DNA from 3 places in the Rossellomorea sp. NRS-1567 genome. Region 1 is predicted to be linked to each of the others. Evidence: riboswitches for the same ligand, from Rfam matches in the RefSeq annotation. Region 1 holds a riboswitch; each other region holds the start of a gene.
The links. A riboswitch is a leader RNA that binds a small molecule or an ion and turns the genes downstream of it on or off. The one in region 1 is predicted to bind thiamine pyrophosphate.
Positions count from the first base shown of each region.

Region 1 (6,282 bases):
CCGAACGTCCGCGGAAAGCGAAGCAGTTCCCTTCACCATCCAGCACACACTGATTGACAGAGCCAAAGCAGGTCCAATTTTAATAAACATCAATCTTTGCGAAAAAACCTTATAAAAAAACTTCTCCTGCACCAATGATGCAAGAGAAGCCTGATTTAGGAAATGCCATAAAATTCGGTTGTATTCTTTAACAGTTGCTTATATACTTCTGCTTCTTTGAAACGTTTTATTTCGGCGATTTTTTCAATGGACCGATGCATGATTCCGGGATGGGTCATCCTTCCCTGAAAGACGCCTTCAAAACGCCAAGGACCATCTGTTTCAACCATAAGTTTCTCGATTGGGTACTTCTTAACAAGCTCTTGTATCTCCTGCTCATAAAGGACATCAGGGGTGATGGAGATGGAATACCCATTTTGCATCATTCTTTCAATGGTCTCTTTATCTCCTTTAAACCAATGAAAATGTGCTCTTGTTATGGAGTGCTTTTCTAACAGGTCACAAACAATGGGTGCATGCTCATACACCGCATGAAGGATGATCGGTTTGTTGATCCTTTTTGATTGGATCATAAACCGTTCCAAGAGATCGATATACGGCTCCACTTCAACTTCAGGATGTTCTTCCATTTTATAATAAGGCAACCCTACTTCTCCAATTGCCACTATTTCCTGTTGATGCAGCTCAATCAATGATAGAAGCTCGTCGACTTCTCTTTCTGAAGGCAGTTCCTGCTCCGGATGGAAACCTGCAGCCGGTTTGATCCTTGCATCTCTTCTTGAGAGATCTATGTTTGTCCTTGACGATTGAAGATGGAACGATACAGATATGAGCGCTTCTACAGAATACAGTTCAAGTTCCTGCAGAATCTTATCACGCTCATATCCTTCGTATAAATCCAAGTGAATATGTGCATCAATCAAGGATGGTTTACACATATTGAGAAAGCTCCTCAAAAATGCTCGTTTTCCATTTCAGAAACTCCTCCGATAAGAGGATCTCTTTGTCGCGGGGACGGGAAAATGGTACTTTGAACTCCTTCTGCACCCTGGCTGGCCGAGTCGATAATACAATGATCCGGTCTGACAGGAACAGGGCTTCGTCGATATTGTGAGTGACAAATAGAACAGAACTCAAGTCTTCCTCCCAAATGGAAAGGAGCCATTTCTGCATATCCAATCGTGTGAATTCATCAAGGGCCGAAAATGGCTCATCCAGGCATAAAAAGGATTGAGGACTGACAAGGGCACGAATAAACGCCACCCGCTGCTTCATCCCACCGGATAATTCATCAGGATACGCATTCTCATATCCCTTTAGGCCTGCCCGTTCAATCATGCTCATTGCTTTATCCCTATCTTTCTTCCCATGTAACTCCTGGCCAAGCATCACATTCTCAATCACGGTCCTCCACGGCAGGAGGGACGGACTTTGAGGCATATAACTGATGGTTCCTCTTTGACCATTTATCGATTTTCCATCTAATTGAATATCCCCTGAATCGGGTGTGAATAACCCGCCGATCACGTGAAACAGCGTGCTTTTCCCACTCCCGGAAGGACCGAGGATCGAGACAAACTCACCTTCTTCAACATGAATGGAAAGCTCATCGAGGATCAACTCCCCATCAAAGTATTTAGACATATTTTGTATGGATAAAGTCGTCACGTTATCTGTCCTCCTTTCGGTTCCACTTAATGGTGATTTTTTCTAATAACAAAATGATTCCAAAGAAAACCAGGCTGAGCAGCATAATCATAAAGATGGCTACAAATACCCTGTCTGTCCTGAAGGAAGAAGAGGCAAGAGTCATATAGACACCGATCCCTTTCTGGGCACCTAACCATTCTGAAATCACCGCCCCCATCACACTATAGGTAGCTGAAATTTTCAATCCTGAGAAGATGGAAGGAAGTGCATGGGGCCATTCAACTTTTCGAAAGATTTGACCTTTTGTGGCTCCCGACATTTTCATGTAAAGGATGTACTCTGCGTTTGTCTGCCTGAATCCATCCAATGCAGAGACCGCTACCGGAAAGAAGCAGATCAAGGTAATGACAATGATTTTCGGCAATAGTCCAAATCCAAACCAGATAACAAGTAAAGGAGCCAAGACGATAATCGGAATATTTTGAGACAAAATCATAAGTGGATATATCGCTTCTCTTACCTTGGGCAGAAGGTGCAGACCCATTGATGTCCCGATTCCAATTGTACATCCAATCACAAACCCTCCGATCGTAAGGAGAGTTGTCGAAGCAAGGTGTCCTGTAAACGTGGACCATGAGGCGACTCCTTCCGCCCATATTTCTGAAGGTGAAGGCATTAGCCATGCCGGCACCTCAAATACTCTAATGGTGAATTCCCAAATGATGAATAAAAGGATGATGACCAAGAAGGGTCTCCATCCTTTCGATATCCATGCTTTCATCCTTTATACTTCTCCGTCAATTGATTCATTTCAATCCCGGCAGGCTGATATAATACCTTGATTTGAGAAATGACGTTTGAGCTGCCCATTTCAGTCATTCGTTCATTCATTTGTTCAATCACCTTAAATAAGTCAGATAGATTCCCTTCCATGGTCGTTTCTAAAGGATGGACTTCATAACGGACACCTGATTTATCAATGATCGCGATGGCTTCATCCACGTATGGTATAACATCTTCACCATTTTGCGTCTTCGGAATAATTTGTATGCTTACGAGTGCGTTCCCCATTTTGTTCACCTCTTATTTTGGTAAGAATTCGTTTGTGAAAGCTTTTTTACTGTCCAGTTCCTTATCTAATAAATCGTTATCATACATCCATGAAGCATAGTTTTCCCAAACCTCCAGCTTCTGCTCTCCCCATCTGTCAGCGTCATCCTTGTATTTAGGAGCCAGCCATTCCTGACTCTTCATGACTAATTCTTTATCAAGATCCGGAGCTTCATCTAATAGGATCCCACCGGCCTCTTCCGGATTGTCGATTGCAAACTGATAGCCTTTTGAAGAAGCTGATAAAAATGATTTAACCGTTTCAGGGTCTTTTTCAATCATCTTTTCATTCGTCGTCAAGACAGGAGTATAATAATCCAGTTTTTCAGAGTAATCCTTTACGTACATCATATTCAAATCCTCACCGCGAAGCTCTGCTTCAATCCCTGTCCATCCATAGTAGATCCACGCAAAATCAACATCCCGTTTCACGGCAGTAAAGAAATCTGTATCTCCCATGTTTACAAAATCCACTTTCTCTACATCTGCGTTTTCTTGTTTCATAATCGACGTCATGACGGCTTTTTCTACAGGTGATCCCCATCCTCCATAACTTTTCCCTTCAAAATCCTTTGGAGTCGTTATACCCTTATCCTTAGGTGAAGCAAACCCGGATGTATTATGCTGTATGACCGCAGCTATAGATACGAGTGGTACGTCCTGTACCCTTGCTTGCGTGACACTTTCCTGGTATCCAACCCCGAACTCAGCTTTACCCGAGGCAACGAGTTGATCTGCCCCTGCCTCACCAGGTAAGATGATATCCACATCCAGCCCCTGCTCTTCAAAGTATCCCTTTTCTTTCGCAACGTATAATCCAGTGTGATTGGTATTCGGTGTCCAGTCCAGTACAACCGTAACCTTTTTAAGACCTTCTTTCTGTTCTGATTTATTTCCTCCACCACTGCAAGCAGTTAAAAGAAAGACAGAACAGATGATATACATCCATTTTTTCATCATGATTCCTCCTCAAATCCTTATATGTAGTTGTAACGTTTATACTTATTCTTCACTTAGTAGAGAGAATGAATGTAAAACACCTTAGACCGTCAGGACACAACAACAAAAAGCGCCCCAAGCTTCAGCGAGGGACGCATTGTTAAACATGATGATGTAATGTTTAAGAGAATGTTTCCTACGCTGGTATCAGCCAGTTCAGGTTCAAAGGGTCAGTATCTTATCAGGATACAATCTCAACCGGCCACACCGGTCCCCCTACACTTGTACTATAAAATTAAACGTTATCTTCTTCCCTACTTTGCCACAGAAAAGGTGGATATTCAAGCATTTCCTCTTAAATAGACTTACATTTGAAAGACCCTCTCATAATCACCGGAATTTAACAGCCTATTAATGAACGGGATGTATGTAGATACAACGTGTGAATACCCTTTTTGATTGTAAAAAAAGGTGTATTGAAGAAGAAAGATAATGACTAAGAATGGCATCAGTTCCTTTTCTTCCTGAGTTAAAGTTCCATCGGACTGATAGCCCTCCATAAAGGTATGGATACATTCAATTTGCTCATCCTCACCCTGCTTAACCTGGTCTTTGAGCATCCCTGCAAGAAAGTAACAGACATCTGCTATGCGGGGTGCTTTTCGTATCCTCTCGAAATCTATGATACCTGTCACCCTTTCCTCTTTCACGAGAATATTACGCGGATGACAGTCGCTATGGACGAGTTGATGGGGCAATTTGCTATAGGAGAAAGACCAATCATTCAGCCTGCCAAGAAAACCTTCCCGCCACCTTTCTATCAATGTTGAATCCTGCACGCTTATCCACTCTCTCAAATGTGTTTCAACTTTCCATTCTTCTACCTCGAATTTACAGACGTATTGTTTTAGACTGCCATGGAGTTGGGATAGGTATGTACCCACCATTTTCAAAGAAGTTAAGGAATAGACTTGTACCGGTACCCCCTTCAGCGCTTGATACAGAGAGTAGAAAACTTGATGTTGTCGTACATATGGCTGATGCGAGACCGTTAGCAGTGGCCTTTCGACAGGAAGTCCGTTTTCCAATAAAAAAGAAGTTAAGAGCAGCTCTTCTATTCGCTTCTCCACTGAAGAGTTCAATCTCTTTTTTAAATAAAATGTCTTCTCCCGACTCTTCACCTTATAAACATTGTGATGATGGCCCACGGTCTCTATGGAGGAAGGGGGAACCTTCCAGTTCAATAATAGATCATGAAGAGGTTGAATCATTTTTAATTCCTTTCGAAACATAGTAATATACGTTTAGTATGACTATGAAAGAATGTCTACATACCATATGAAAAGAGGTTGCATCGATGCAAAGAATACAAATGACGGAAGACTTATCATTCTCAAGAATCATTCATGGGTTGTGGAGACTTGCAGACTGGAATCAATCAAAGGAAGACACCCTTTCTCTAATCCAGCACAATATTGAAAACGGAATCACAACTTTTGATCACGCAGATATTTATGGCTCGTATACATGTGAGGCGTTATTTGGTGAGGCTCTCAACCTACAGCCGTCCTTACGAGCAAAGATGGAAATTGTGACAAAATGCGGTATTGTCCTGCCTTCCGACAATCGTCCTGAACATAAAACACATCATTACAACACGAGTAAAAAGCATATTCTGGCTTCTGTTGAAAACTCCCTGCAGAACCTGAAAACGGACTACATCGATTTATTATTGATTCACAGGCCAGATCCGTTTATGAATGGAGAAGAAGTGGCGGAAGCCTTCACTCAATTGAAAGAAGAAGGAAAGGTCCGTCATTTCGGAGTATCCAACTTTAAAGACCATCAATGGAATATGCTTCAATCCTACTTACCGTTTCCATTGATCACCAATCAAATCGAATTATCTGCATACAATTTAGAAAACTTTGAAGATGGTACGTTAAACCTTTGCCAAGAGAAACGTGTCGCGCCGATGGCCTGGTCACCACTTGCAGGCGGGGCGATCTTCAGAGGAAAAGATGAGAAAGCCGTTCGCCTTCAACATACTTTGAAGAAGGTACAAGAAGTAACAGGTGCAAAGGGAATTGACGAGGTTCTATATGCATGGCTTCTTAATCACCCGGCAAACATTATGCCTATCGTCGGTTCAGGTAAAAAGGAACGCATTCAACATGCGATCGACTCTATGTCGATTACATTAAATCACGATCAATGGTTTGAAATCCTGCAAACCTCTATGGGGCATGATGTTCCTTAAAGCTTTCAACAACAAAAAAAGACGATCCTTTTCTAGTAAAAGGTTCGTCTTTTTTTATTGAGCTATATCTCCACCAACATAAAATTCCAGATAAACATCTTGTAATTCATTCATTGAAAGCTCATAAAGCTGCTTTCCAAAATATTTATATACGCCAATCCTTAATAATTGTTGAATATAGAAGTCTTTTTTTAATTCGGGTGTCTTTTGTTGCTGTGATTTATTTTCTTGATGTAACATGTTCATCCCTCCAGTTGAAGATATACCCCACATCTGGAGTGAACTAAACATCCCCTTACACATTGGAAAGAAAAGGAGAAAGA
Region 1 is NZ_JBITPL010000025.1:110,073-116,354, forward strand. It holds gene ACIFOD_RS18665 (TatD family hydrolase) at 156-938, opposite strand; gene ACIFOD_RS18670 (ABC transporter ATP-binding protein) at 931-1,668, opposite strand; gene ACIFOD_RS18675 (ABC transporter permease) at 1,670-2,431, opposite strand; gene ACIFOD_RS18680 (thiamine-binding protein) at 2,428-2,721, opposite strand; gene ACIFOD_RS18685 (ABC transporter substrate-binding protein) at 2,734-3,717, opposite strand; TPP riboswitch at 3,876-3,987, opposite strand; gene ACIFOD_RS18690 (phosphotransferase enzyme family protein) at 4,065-4,991, opposite strand; gene ACIFOD_RS18695 (aldo/keto reductase) at 5,057-5,959, shown strand; gene ACIFOD_RS18700 (Fur-regulated basic protein FbpA) at 6,014-6,199, opposite strand.

Region 2 (6,282 bases), on a different contig from region 1:
GCATTTTGGAGTTGGATTTTTTCCTCTTTTTGTATATACCCTTTAAAGTTCTCCAGCTTTAAATTCGTTTTTCCAAACGGGGCAACCTTCTCCGGAGGGTGTGAAGAAAGATAATCATTCCACGCTTCCGGATACCATACCCCGACTATTTTCAATGTTTCCTTGAAATTTGATAAAATGTGAGCCTTTGGTCCATCAGCCACTATCCTTCCATTAGCATCGAAAAGAATAATACGATCAATGATCTCTAGTACGTGACTCAGCTTATGCTCAACGATAAGTAACGTTTTATCTTTACATGTCGTCTTCACTGTTTCCCATACAGATTTTGTGCTTTCTTCGTCTAACATGGCTGTAGGCTCATCCAGAAATAGTGTTTGGGGATGGAGCGCAAGAGCAGAAGCAATGGCCAATTTTTGCTTCATTCCCCCTGATAGAGTGGAGATTTTTGTATGGGAATCCGTCAGACTTAAATTCACTTTCTCTAACAGATTTTTAATTATCTCTCGCATTTCGTCTCTTGGAATCTGGTTGTTCTCCAAAACAAAGGCAATTTCCTCATCTACATAGGGCATACAAAATTGAGCATCCGGATCTTGAAAGACATACCCGAAAGATTCAGGACGCTCAATCGAGTCAGCTTTCATCGGCACATCTATCGAATGGGGTATGACACCGGATAAAACCTGGAGGAGTGTGGATTTGCCACAACCAGATGGCCCGAGCAGCAATGCCTTTTCCCCGTCTTCAATCGTAAGGCTTACGTCTTTAAACATCAGTTTATCTGAACCGGAAAATGTAAGGCGCAGATTTTCAACATGCATCGTCCTTCCCTCCTTTACTGATTCAGGGCATCATAATCTTTTTGGTCTGCACGTCTGACCAAACTGGTTACCCCCGTTTTCTCCAGAGCCTTAACGAGATAAAAGGCACCTATGCCTGCTATCACGATGGATCCTATCAATCTGGCACCAATAAATAGAGATAAATTCCACAAAACCAGGTCTCCCATGTATCCCTTAAAGTAGTCCATCAGAATTGAGCCAAATGCTGAACCCACAGCTGCTATACAAATGATGATGACATCATAACGCTTATAGCGGGTGATAAGAAAAATCAACTCTGCAAACAAACCTTGGATTAAACCGAACAATAGTACCTCGAGACCCCATTCACTTCCCATGAGAAATTCCCCTGAAGAGGCTGCAATCTCTGCCAGAAGTGCGACGCCTGGTTTCCGAATGATTAAAAAAGCAACGGTTGCCGCCATGAACCACATACCATAGATCAGTTGATCAGCATGCAATCCAAATGGCTTTAACAAGTTGTAAACCGGTCCCCATAGCTTATAGATAATCCCAAAACCTATGGAGATCACGACCGTTACTAAAATGTCTGTCAGCTTTAATTTAGACATGTATTCTACCTTCTTTGCCCAGAGATGACTGAAACGGCCACTGCTCCAGTGTGTATGCCATTTCCCAAAACTGTAATTCATAAATGCTGCTCAAAATGAAATTCTCTTTCATTCTTTCCTTATCTGTTTGTGTCATCGTTTCTGCCAATCCATCCAGTCGCTGAATCTGTTCATCCACTAACTCCCGAAACCATTCTCCACCATAAGCTGCGATCCACTCCTGATAAATGGCCTCCTCAGGTGTACATGATTTCAAGCGTTCACCGATCTCATAATATAACCAGTAGCAGGGGAGTATTGCCGCCAGAATATCTGCGAGACCTCCATACTGTGCGGAACGATACATATGCGACGTGTAGGCATAGGCAGTAGGAGCAGGGTTGAACTGCCGTTTTTCTTCTTCCGTAATCCCTAAACGGTTTGAGAAATTTTCATGAAGGGAAAGCTCTGCTTCATTCGTTCCTACTGCGTGTGTTGCCATTCTCGATGTAGTATGTAAATCTGTTGCTTTGGCTGCACCAAGTGCCTGCACCTTCGAAAAGTGTGAGAGGTAATAGGCATCCTGCAGAATGTAGTATCTGAAGTTTTCAAGGGGGAGGGTTCCATCCCCGATACCTTTAACAAAAGGATGGTGAAAACTCGCTTCCCAAATTTCCTTCACTTCGTTTCTTAAGTACGCTGTAAATGACATAGTATCTTTCTCCTTTTCCAGACGACCCGAAATGGGCAACAAAAAAAGCCACTTTCATTATGCATACCGCATACAGAAAGTGGCTTGAGATCAGTTTGATAGAATTCGATTCTATGTGACCGTCAAACACCACTTCCCTACGCTGGTCTCAACCAGATCAGGTTCAAAGGGTCTTAAAGTCACACTTTAATCTCAGCCTTTTAGAAGGCACCCCTAGTGGATCGTCCTATGAAATTTTGTATTCGATGCTATCGTACCACGATTCTTTTACTTGTCAACACCAAAAAGAAAACCTTTCATCATTTTCACTTTGTCCTTTCCATACAAAACCAATCATATCAAAGGATACCCATTTATAAATTTAAATGAACTTCTTTTTAGAATGTGGCTCTTGTAAAGCATAATTAGGCGACTGCCGCAATTATATATATACAATCAATAGATTAAAAATTAATAAACACTAAAATAAAAGCAGGGACGGACCTCCATATTGGAGGTCCGTCCCTGCCCATCATTTAAACCATCCTTTTTCTTTTGATTGAGTGATGGCTTCGATTCGATTTTTAACTTCAAGCTTGTCGAGTATGGTTGAGATATAGTTTCGGACGGTACCCGTTTTGAGGCTGAGCTCATCGGCTATCTCCTTCGTGTTTTTCCCGTCAGCAACCAGCTCCAACACTTCTTTTTCACGGTCTGTCAGGGGGTTCTCTTCGCTATACACATCGTCCATGAGCTCTGGTGCATACATACGTTTACCCTCCATGACAAGACGAATCGAGTACGCCAGTTCTTCACTTGGGCTGTCCTTTAACAAATAACCCTTCACTCCACCTTTTAATGCACGCTGGAAATAACCGGACCTGGCAAAGGTTGTGAGGATAATCACTTTGCAATTTTCGCCTTTTAATTCCTCTGCTGCTTCAAGACCAGTCTTTTTGGGCATTTCAATATCCATGATACAAATATCCGGCTGCAGCTCGTGGACGAGGGCAATGGCTTCTTCTCCATTGCCCGCCTTTCCAACCACTTCCATATCATCCTCTAAACTAAGTAACGAGCCTAAGGCACCTAATAGCATTCGCTGGTCTTCTGCAATAACAATTCGAATCATTCCATTCCCTCCCTGTCTGTTTGCTTGATTACTTTCGGCACTCTCATAATCAAAGTGGTCCCATTCTCGGAAAAAACGTCTAAGCTCCCATTTACAAATTCTAACCGTTCTCTCATCCCGATTAAGCCGCTGCCTTTAGACAGTGTGTAATCCCCCTCGATTCCCATACCATCATCCTTCACTATGATGGTCATCTCTTTATCCGACTCTTCAATGATTAGCTCACAGTGCGACGCCTTGCTGTGTTTGACAACATTCGTCACGGCTTCTTTCAGGCACATGCTCAAGATATTTTCCAGAAAGAGTGATGCTTGGGGGATCATGACCTCATCATCCATCACGAAATCAATTTCCGCTGCCTTTAATAGCTGTTTGATCCGGACGATTTCGTCTTTTAGCCGGATCCCCCTCATCTGAGATACCATTGTCCTTACTTCACTCAAAGCCGTTCGTGCCGTTTGCTGAACATCCTTTAATTCGCTTCTGGCCAGCTCTGGATCTTTGTACACCAATTTTCTGGCCAAATCACTTTTCAGGCCGATAAGAGAAAGCTTTTGACCCAATGTATCGTGTAGATCCCGGGCAATCCTCTGGCGTTCTTCCTGCTTGACCAAGTCTGAAATACGTTTATTTGCATCTTCCAACTGATCTTCGAGCTGCACCTGTTTATTTCGATTATAAATATTAAACGGCAACAGAATGACGCTTATCCAAATGATCAGAATAAAAGGAAATTGGGATAAAAATAATTCGTCCTGTATAACAAAATTATAATTGATCGATGCCGTCGTTAATACCAGGTGGATGATATAAAGGGTTAAAAACGCCACCCGGTTTTTTATATTCCCATTATAGTAGGCAATGTAAAAAGCAAAATAAATAAAATTAAATTGAATGGTCATGGTAATGGATATCGCGATTAAAATCGATGTCCATAAATAAACCGGCCAATCCCTTGAAATAAAAGCAAATCGTAAAGAAATAAAGAACATGATGGTCAAGGAAATCCCTACAACAATTTCGATGGAAGAGGAGGACTGAAAGATAAAATAAAATGGCAGGATGCTGATGATGCTCCATATATAAGGGGAAATTCCTGATCCTTTTTGAATATTGATTAACTTTTTCGGCATTTGCACAATAAAATTACCTCTTTTACTTTCAGTTTTTTAACTATATAACCTATAGTATGACATAAATTATACCCATTTTCATACAAACAGTTTAAGAATTGTCCCACCGTATAGACAAGAAAATCGTATAAAATTCCCCATTATATAATATTAATATTTCCGATTTTGAATTGCTTTTTGCTTCTGCATGATCTCATAGGATTTATGGATGATATCCGTTAACACATCACCTTTGTAAACTCTTCCAATTTTCGTGTTTTGCTGATAGTATTCAACGATTTCATCCAATTTCTTTGATGTTTCCTTATCAACCCTTACATTAAGTTGCATTCTTCCTTGATCTGACAAGGTTCGCCCCCCTTTACCTATCTGTCTGTTAGCAACTGCTAGCACTTTGTTATCACTAGTATAACAAATGCTATCAATTATATATACCGGCAAATGACCTAAAAAAAGTGGAAAGCCCAAGCGTCAATCCGCTCAGGCTTTCCGTTCAATTCTATTTGTTTTCAATCGAGATTTTCACTGGTACGATATCCATTTTCACATTGAGGTATGAGTAATCATCTTTATTTCCATCTTTATAACCCCAGAAGCCTTCCGTTTGATCTCCTTTTTTGAAAGTCAGTTCAAAGCCTTCATCCTGAGAAAAACTATAGCTCTTCACTTCATCCTGTCCAAAGTTATCAAGAAGGCTATAGCTTATATAGTTTGCAAGAGAAGGATGCGGCGTTAATACTCCTGTATGGGGAGCAGCTTTATATTCGTAGTATTCATAGTCTTTTGTTGAAACCTTATGATCACTGATCGTATATGCATTTGTATTTAAATTTAATTGATCTCCAGAGGTAATCCACGATAAATGAATATTTTTATACGTATGTGATGATTGTGATAGATCTGACTGACTCAAATCTACTACAGAGACGCCGCCTCTACCTTTTACTTCAATGGTTTTAGCTTCGTTATCCACTATCATCGCCGTATCTTCATCGATACCATAGGCGAATTCATTTTCTTCTCCATGTTCAGCATTGGTTGCAATTAAACGCCCCAATCGTGCTTTTTTATCAAAGTGCTGATCCACGATACCATACGGGAAGAATCCTAATCCCTTCTCAAGATATCCAGGTCCACCTTCTTGTTGAGACATCCCGTCATACGTATCTGTAAAGCCTTTTGTTAGAGTCTCATAGCTTCCACCACCTGCGATCATCACATCGCTCATGATTGCAGCTCCTGCACTTGTACCGCCAAGAACGGCTCCAATACGATAGATTTTCCAAATGCTTTCAAGAGCCATTGACTTCGATCCATCTTCGTTTAGTAGGGATCGAGTGATATCCGTTTGATCACCTCCTACAAACCAAATGGCATCATACTCTAGAATCCTTTCTGCCAAATCTGGGTTATTCTTATTATCTGACCATTGGGATTCGTCTTCTCCCGTCCCTTTAAAGTCATGATTGGATAAAGGAAGAATGTCGATTCTTTCAGTTGGAACACCGTATGAGGAAAGATCCTCTTTAAATGCTTTTGATGACTTCAAACTGGAACTTGCTGCAGGGATAATCCCGATTTTCCCATTTTCCCCAGCACGATTAATAAATTCCTGGTACACTTCTTCATTGCTGCTCCCTAAAGCTCCGCCGACGATCACCAAGCTTCCCTTTGTTTCAGGATCAAAAGAATTCTCAGGCATTTCTAATGATGATTCCTTAAACTCTTGTGTCAGACGGTCTTTCTCATTAAAGCGGACCGAAACTGGAGAGACATCCATTTTCACATGCAATAAAGAGTAAGAATCTTTTTGACCATCCTGATAACCCCAATATCCGTTTGTTTCATCTGTCTGTTTGAATCCGAGCTCAAAACCATTTCCTTCACTATCATAAAGGTAACTATGTACCTCACTTACTGCTTCATTGTC
Region 2 is NZ_JBITPL010000030.1:126,188-132,469, forward strand. It holds gene ACIFOD_RS21035 (ABC transporter ATP-binding protein) at 1-824, opposite strand, end outside; gene ACIFOD_RS21040 (ECF transporter S component) at 839-1,417, opposite strand; gene tenA (thiaminase II) at 1,410-2,108, opposite strand; TPP riboswitch at 2,226-2,333, opposite strand; gene ACIFOD_RS21050 (response regulator transcription factor) at 2,620-3,219, opposite strand; gene ACIFOD_RS21055 (histidine kinase) at 3,216-4,352, opposite strand; gene ACIFOD_RS21060 (hypothetical protein) at 4,503-4,700, opposite strand; gene ACIFOD_RS21065 (cyanophycinase) at 4,852-6,282, opposite strand, start outside.
Region 2: linked by a shared signal. The riboswitch ahead of tenA (thiaminase II) and the one ahead of ACIFOD_RS18685 (ABC transporter substrate-binding protein) in region 1 are both predicted to bind thiamine pyrophosphate.

Region 3 (4,371 bases), on a different contig from region 1:
GAAGAGGACTTGAATAAATTGAGCCAAATGTACGATCGTTATGTGTTGGAAGTCGAGGACCTTATCCAAACCTTTGTCCTTCCTCAAGGCTGTACAGCCGCATGTACGCTTCATACCTGTCGCAGTGAAGCAAAAAAGTCCGTCCGTGCCTTACATAAAGTCAGTACTGAGATGAAAGTGGAGAACATTTTATTTAAGTACGCTCATTTACTGGCAAATGTCCTGTTTGTGATGGCTGTGTATGTGAATAAATGTGAAGGGATTGAAGAAATTCCTTTTGTGAGTAAATCGTATAGCGAAAAAAAATAGAGAAGCGGGGAAGATGAAATATGAAAAAGTCATGGTTAAATAGTTTACTATTATCAATCATCCTGGTTGTTTTCGCAGGGTGCAGCAATGGGGAAGAAGTAACATCCACAAAGGAAGTCAAGCCTGAAAATGAGTCTTATTCTGTGACAGATGACAGGGGAGAAGAGATTAGCTTTGAGAAAGTGCCGGAAACCGTTATTTCCTTACAGCCGAGTAACACAGAGATTCTCTTTGCCATAGGAGCAGGAGATAAGGTAGTCGGGGCAACTGAATTCGACAACTATCCTGAAGAAGCGAAGGAGATTAAAAGAGTGTCGGATTCCATGACGGTCAATGCTGAAGAGGTCATTGCACTAAAGCCCGAAGTTGTCATTGCATATACCACTGGAGATGATGCCGGAGTGAAGCAACTTGAAGAGGCAGGATTAAACGTATTCGTCATTCAATCTGCCCAAACCTTTGAAGATGTTTATGGGGATATTGAACAAATTGCAACGGTAATGGGAGTAGAGAAGAAGGGGAACGAATTGGTAGACGGCATCAAGCAACAGATTTCAGATGTGAAAGAAAAAGTAAGTACACTAAAGGAAAAAGAACAAGTATATTTTGAAATCAGTCCCTCCCCGGATATTTATACAGCAGGAGCAGAAACGTTTCAGCAGGAAATACTGGAAACGGCCGGGGTAGATAATATTTTCGTAGACCAAAAAGGCTGGGTGAAAGTAGGCGAAGAAGAAATCATTAAACGGAATCCTAATATGATTTTAACGACAGTGGGGTATGTCGACGAGCCGACAGCCGAAATCAAGTCCCGGGAAAGCTGGAAAGATGTACATGCAGTGAAAAATGACCAGATCCATTTCTTGGACTCAGATATTATGTCAAGACCGGGACCGCGTATTGGCGAAGCCGTTGAGCTAACAGCAAAAACGGTGTATCCGGATTTATTGTCTGAATAAAGTAAGATATTAGATTGGAGAAGACAGTGATTTGTATGTGGAATCATTGTCTTTTTTATCTCAAGTTCTACAATCTTCAACATTGTGATAAAGTTAACGTAACATCATCACGTTAGGAGAATTCAACATGAGCAAACTGGAAGTCATAGTCTTGAATGAGGAGGATGCCAAAGTTGCAGAAGCATCCGGAGCAGATCGACTTGAATTGGTGTCTGCCATACATGAGGGAGGATTAACTCCTGATTTTCATGTGATAGAAAAAGTATTAAGGACTGTTTCGATTCCTGTTCAGATTATGATCCGATTACATAGTAAATCTTTCTCGTATCAGTCTGATGAATTGCATACCATGGCCGAACAAGTTAGAACCATAGTTGAAATGGGGGGCCGGGGCATCGTTTTTGGCGCATTATCACATGAAGGTAAGCTTGATTCCCACGCTTTAAAGGAGATCGTACAAAATGCGAAGGGTCAATCGATTACTTTTCACCGCGCTATCGACCTCTCCGATGATCCAGTAGCCTTATGTAAAGGAATATTCCATTCAGGCTTAAACGTTGATCGAATTCTCACATCAGGGGGAAGATCTGAAGTGAGTAAGGGATTGGATACGATTGGTGAAATGAGGGAAATTGAGAAAATGGGTGGTCCCATTATCATGCCGGGTTCTGGTTTAACTGTGGAAAATATAGGAAAAATACACAGCAAGCTAAAAGCAAGAGAATATCATGTAGGTTCAGGTGTCCGTCATAATGGGAGCTATGAATTAGGTATAGACTCTAAAAAGGTAATGGAAATCAAACATGTGATTATGTCCTAATATGATTTGTTACTATACTACTATTGGAAAAAAGAATAAATCATGGTAAAAATAGTATGTAATACAATAGAATACTATCAATATTTCTACTAGGGGAGTCCGATACATTGCTTGGACTGAGAGGAGAACGCATAAGTTCTTTGACCCTTTGAACCTGATCTGGATGATACCAGCGTAGGGAAGTAGTACGGAAGCGTTTATTTGTGTTTTGAGGCGCTTACTACTTTTTGACATTTCGGGTTCTGATTATTCAGGACCTTTTTTTTGTGTCTTCATGTCCTTTTGTTAAACAATGGGGATGCCTGACGCAGTAACTTCTAAGATCCAATCAAAAGGAGGAGAAGTTAAGTGGCAATCGAGTTAAAAACGCAATTTAAAAACAGTAAAAAAGTATATGTTGGAGGGTCAAGGCCAGACATACATGTACCGGTGAGAGAAATTGAACTGAGTAGGACGAATGTTACCTTGGGCGTGGAAGAAAATGAACCGGTTCGTGTATACGATACAAGCGGACCTTATACAGATGAGCATTACCAAGTCGATATTAATAAAGGATTACCTTCCGTTCGCACAGAGTGGATCCAAGAACGTCAGGATGTCACGGCTTACCCCGGACGTGACATCGAACCGGAAGATAACGGCTATAAATCAGACGATCCTCGTGCAAACGTAGAGTCGTTCCCTACTATCAAACGTACCCCAATGCGGGCGAAAATGGGTCGTAATGTGACTCAAATGCATTATGCGAAAAAAGGAATCATTACACCGGAAATGGAGTTCATCGCTATCCGGGAAAATGTTGATCCGTCATTTGTAAGAGAAGAAGTAGCAAAGGGCAGGGCCATCATTCCTGCTAATATCAATCATCCTGAATGTGAACCGATGATCATCGGTCGTCACTTTCATGTGAAAATAAACGCGAATATCGGAAACTCTGCCGTATCATCTTCCGTTGAAGAAGAAGTGGAGAAAATGACGTGGGCAACTCGTTGGGGTGCCGATACCATAATGGACTTATCAACAGGTAAAAACATTCATACAACAAGGGAGTGGGTCATTCGAAACTCCCCTGTCCCTGTCGGTACGGTCCCGATCTATCAAGCACTTGAAAAAGTAAACGGAATTGCTGAGAATCTTACTTGGGATGTGTACAGGGATACATTGATCGAACAGGCGGAGCAGGGAGTTGACTATTTCACCATTCATGCAGGTGTATTATTGCGGTATATTCAGCTGACGGCTGAGCGTACAACAGGCATTGTTTCCCGTGGAGGTTCAATCATGGCACAATGGTGTCTTGCCCATCATAAAGAGAACTTTCTTTATTCACATTTTGAAGATATATGTAAGATTTTAAAAGCCTATGATATCTCCGTTTCCTTAGGAGATGGTTTAAGGCCCGGATCAATCGCTGATGCGAATGATGAAGCACAGTTTGCCGAGCTTGAAACATTAGGCGAGCTAACCAAAATTGCTTGGAAGCATGATGTACAGGTGATGATTGAAGGCCCTGGTCATGTACCGATGCATATGATTAAAGAGAATGTGGATAAGCAAATGGAAATATGTCATGAAGCTCCTTTTTATACCCTGGGGCCATTAACGACAGATATTGCACCGGGGTATGATCACATTACTTCCGCCATAGGGGCTGCCATGATCGGTTGGTTTGGAACAGCTATGCTGTGCTATGTAACACCGAAAGAGCATCTGGGATTACCGAATAAAGATGATGTGCGAGAGGGTGTCATTGCTTATAAAATCGCAGCACATGCAGCGGATTTGGCGAAAGGGCATCCAGGGGCACAAGTAAGGGATAATGCCGTTTCTAAGGCTCGATTTGAATTTAGATGGAATGACCAATTTAATTTATCCCTGGACCCGGAACGTGCAAGGGAGTATCATGATGAAACACTTCCTGCAGAAGGGGCAAAAACGGCCCATTTTTGTTCAATGTGTGGACCGAAATTTTGTTCAATGAGAATATCACATGATATAAGGGGAATGAAGGAGAATAGCATTGATGATGCTCATAAGGAAATAGAAAAAGGATTGAAAGAAAAATCGAAGGAGTTTGTGGAAAATGGATCAAACATCTATCGATGAACCTCTTTGTCATGTACTCAAATTGAAGAATGATATCGTAAAGCTCAATCAGAGAGTCATCCAACTCGAAAAAGAAGTGAAGAGCATTCAGGAAAACTGCAGGCATGTCTTCTATGAAACGGATGTAACAAGATCTTGTATCAAATGTCATTATGTAGAAAGTACCTATTATTAGAA
Region 3 is NZ_JBITPL010000011.1:34,905-39,275, forward strand. It holds gene ACIFOD_RS07165 (hypothetical protein) at 1-309, shown strand, start outside; gene ACIFOD_RS07170 (ABC transporter substrate-binding protein) at 330-1,268, shown strand; gene ACIFOD_RS07175 (copper homeostasis protein CutC) at 1,396-2,088, shown strand; TPP riboswitch at 2,170-2,286, shown strand; gene thiC (phosphomethylpyrimidine synthase ThiC) at 2,437-4,194, shown strand; gene ACIFOD_RS07185 (hypothetical protein) at 4,172-4,369, shown strand.
Region 3: linked by a shared signal. The riboswitch ahead of thiC (phosphomethylpyrimidine synthase ThiC) and the one ahead of ACIFOD_RS18685 (ABC transporter substrate-binding protein) in region 1 are both predicted to bind thiamine pyrophosphate.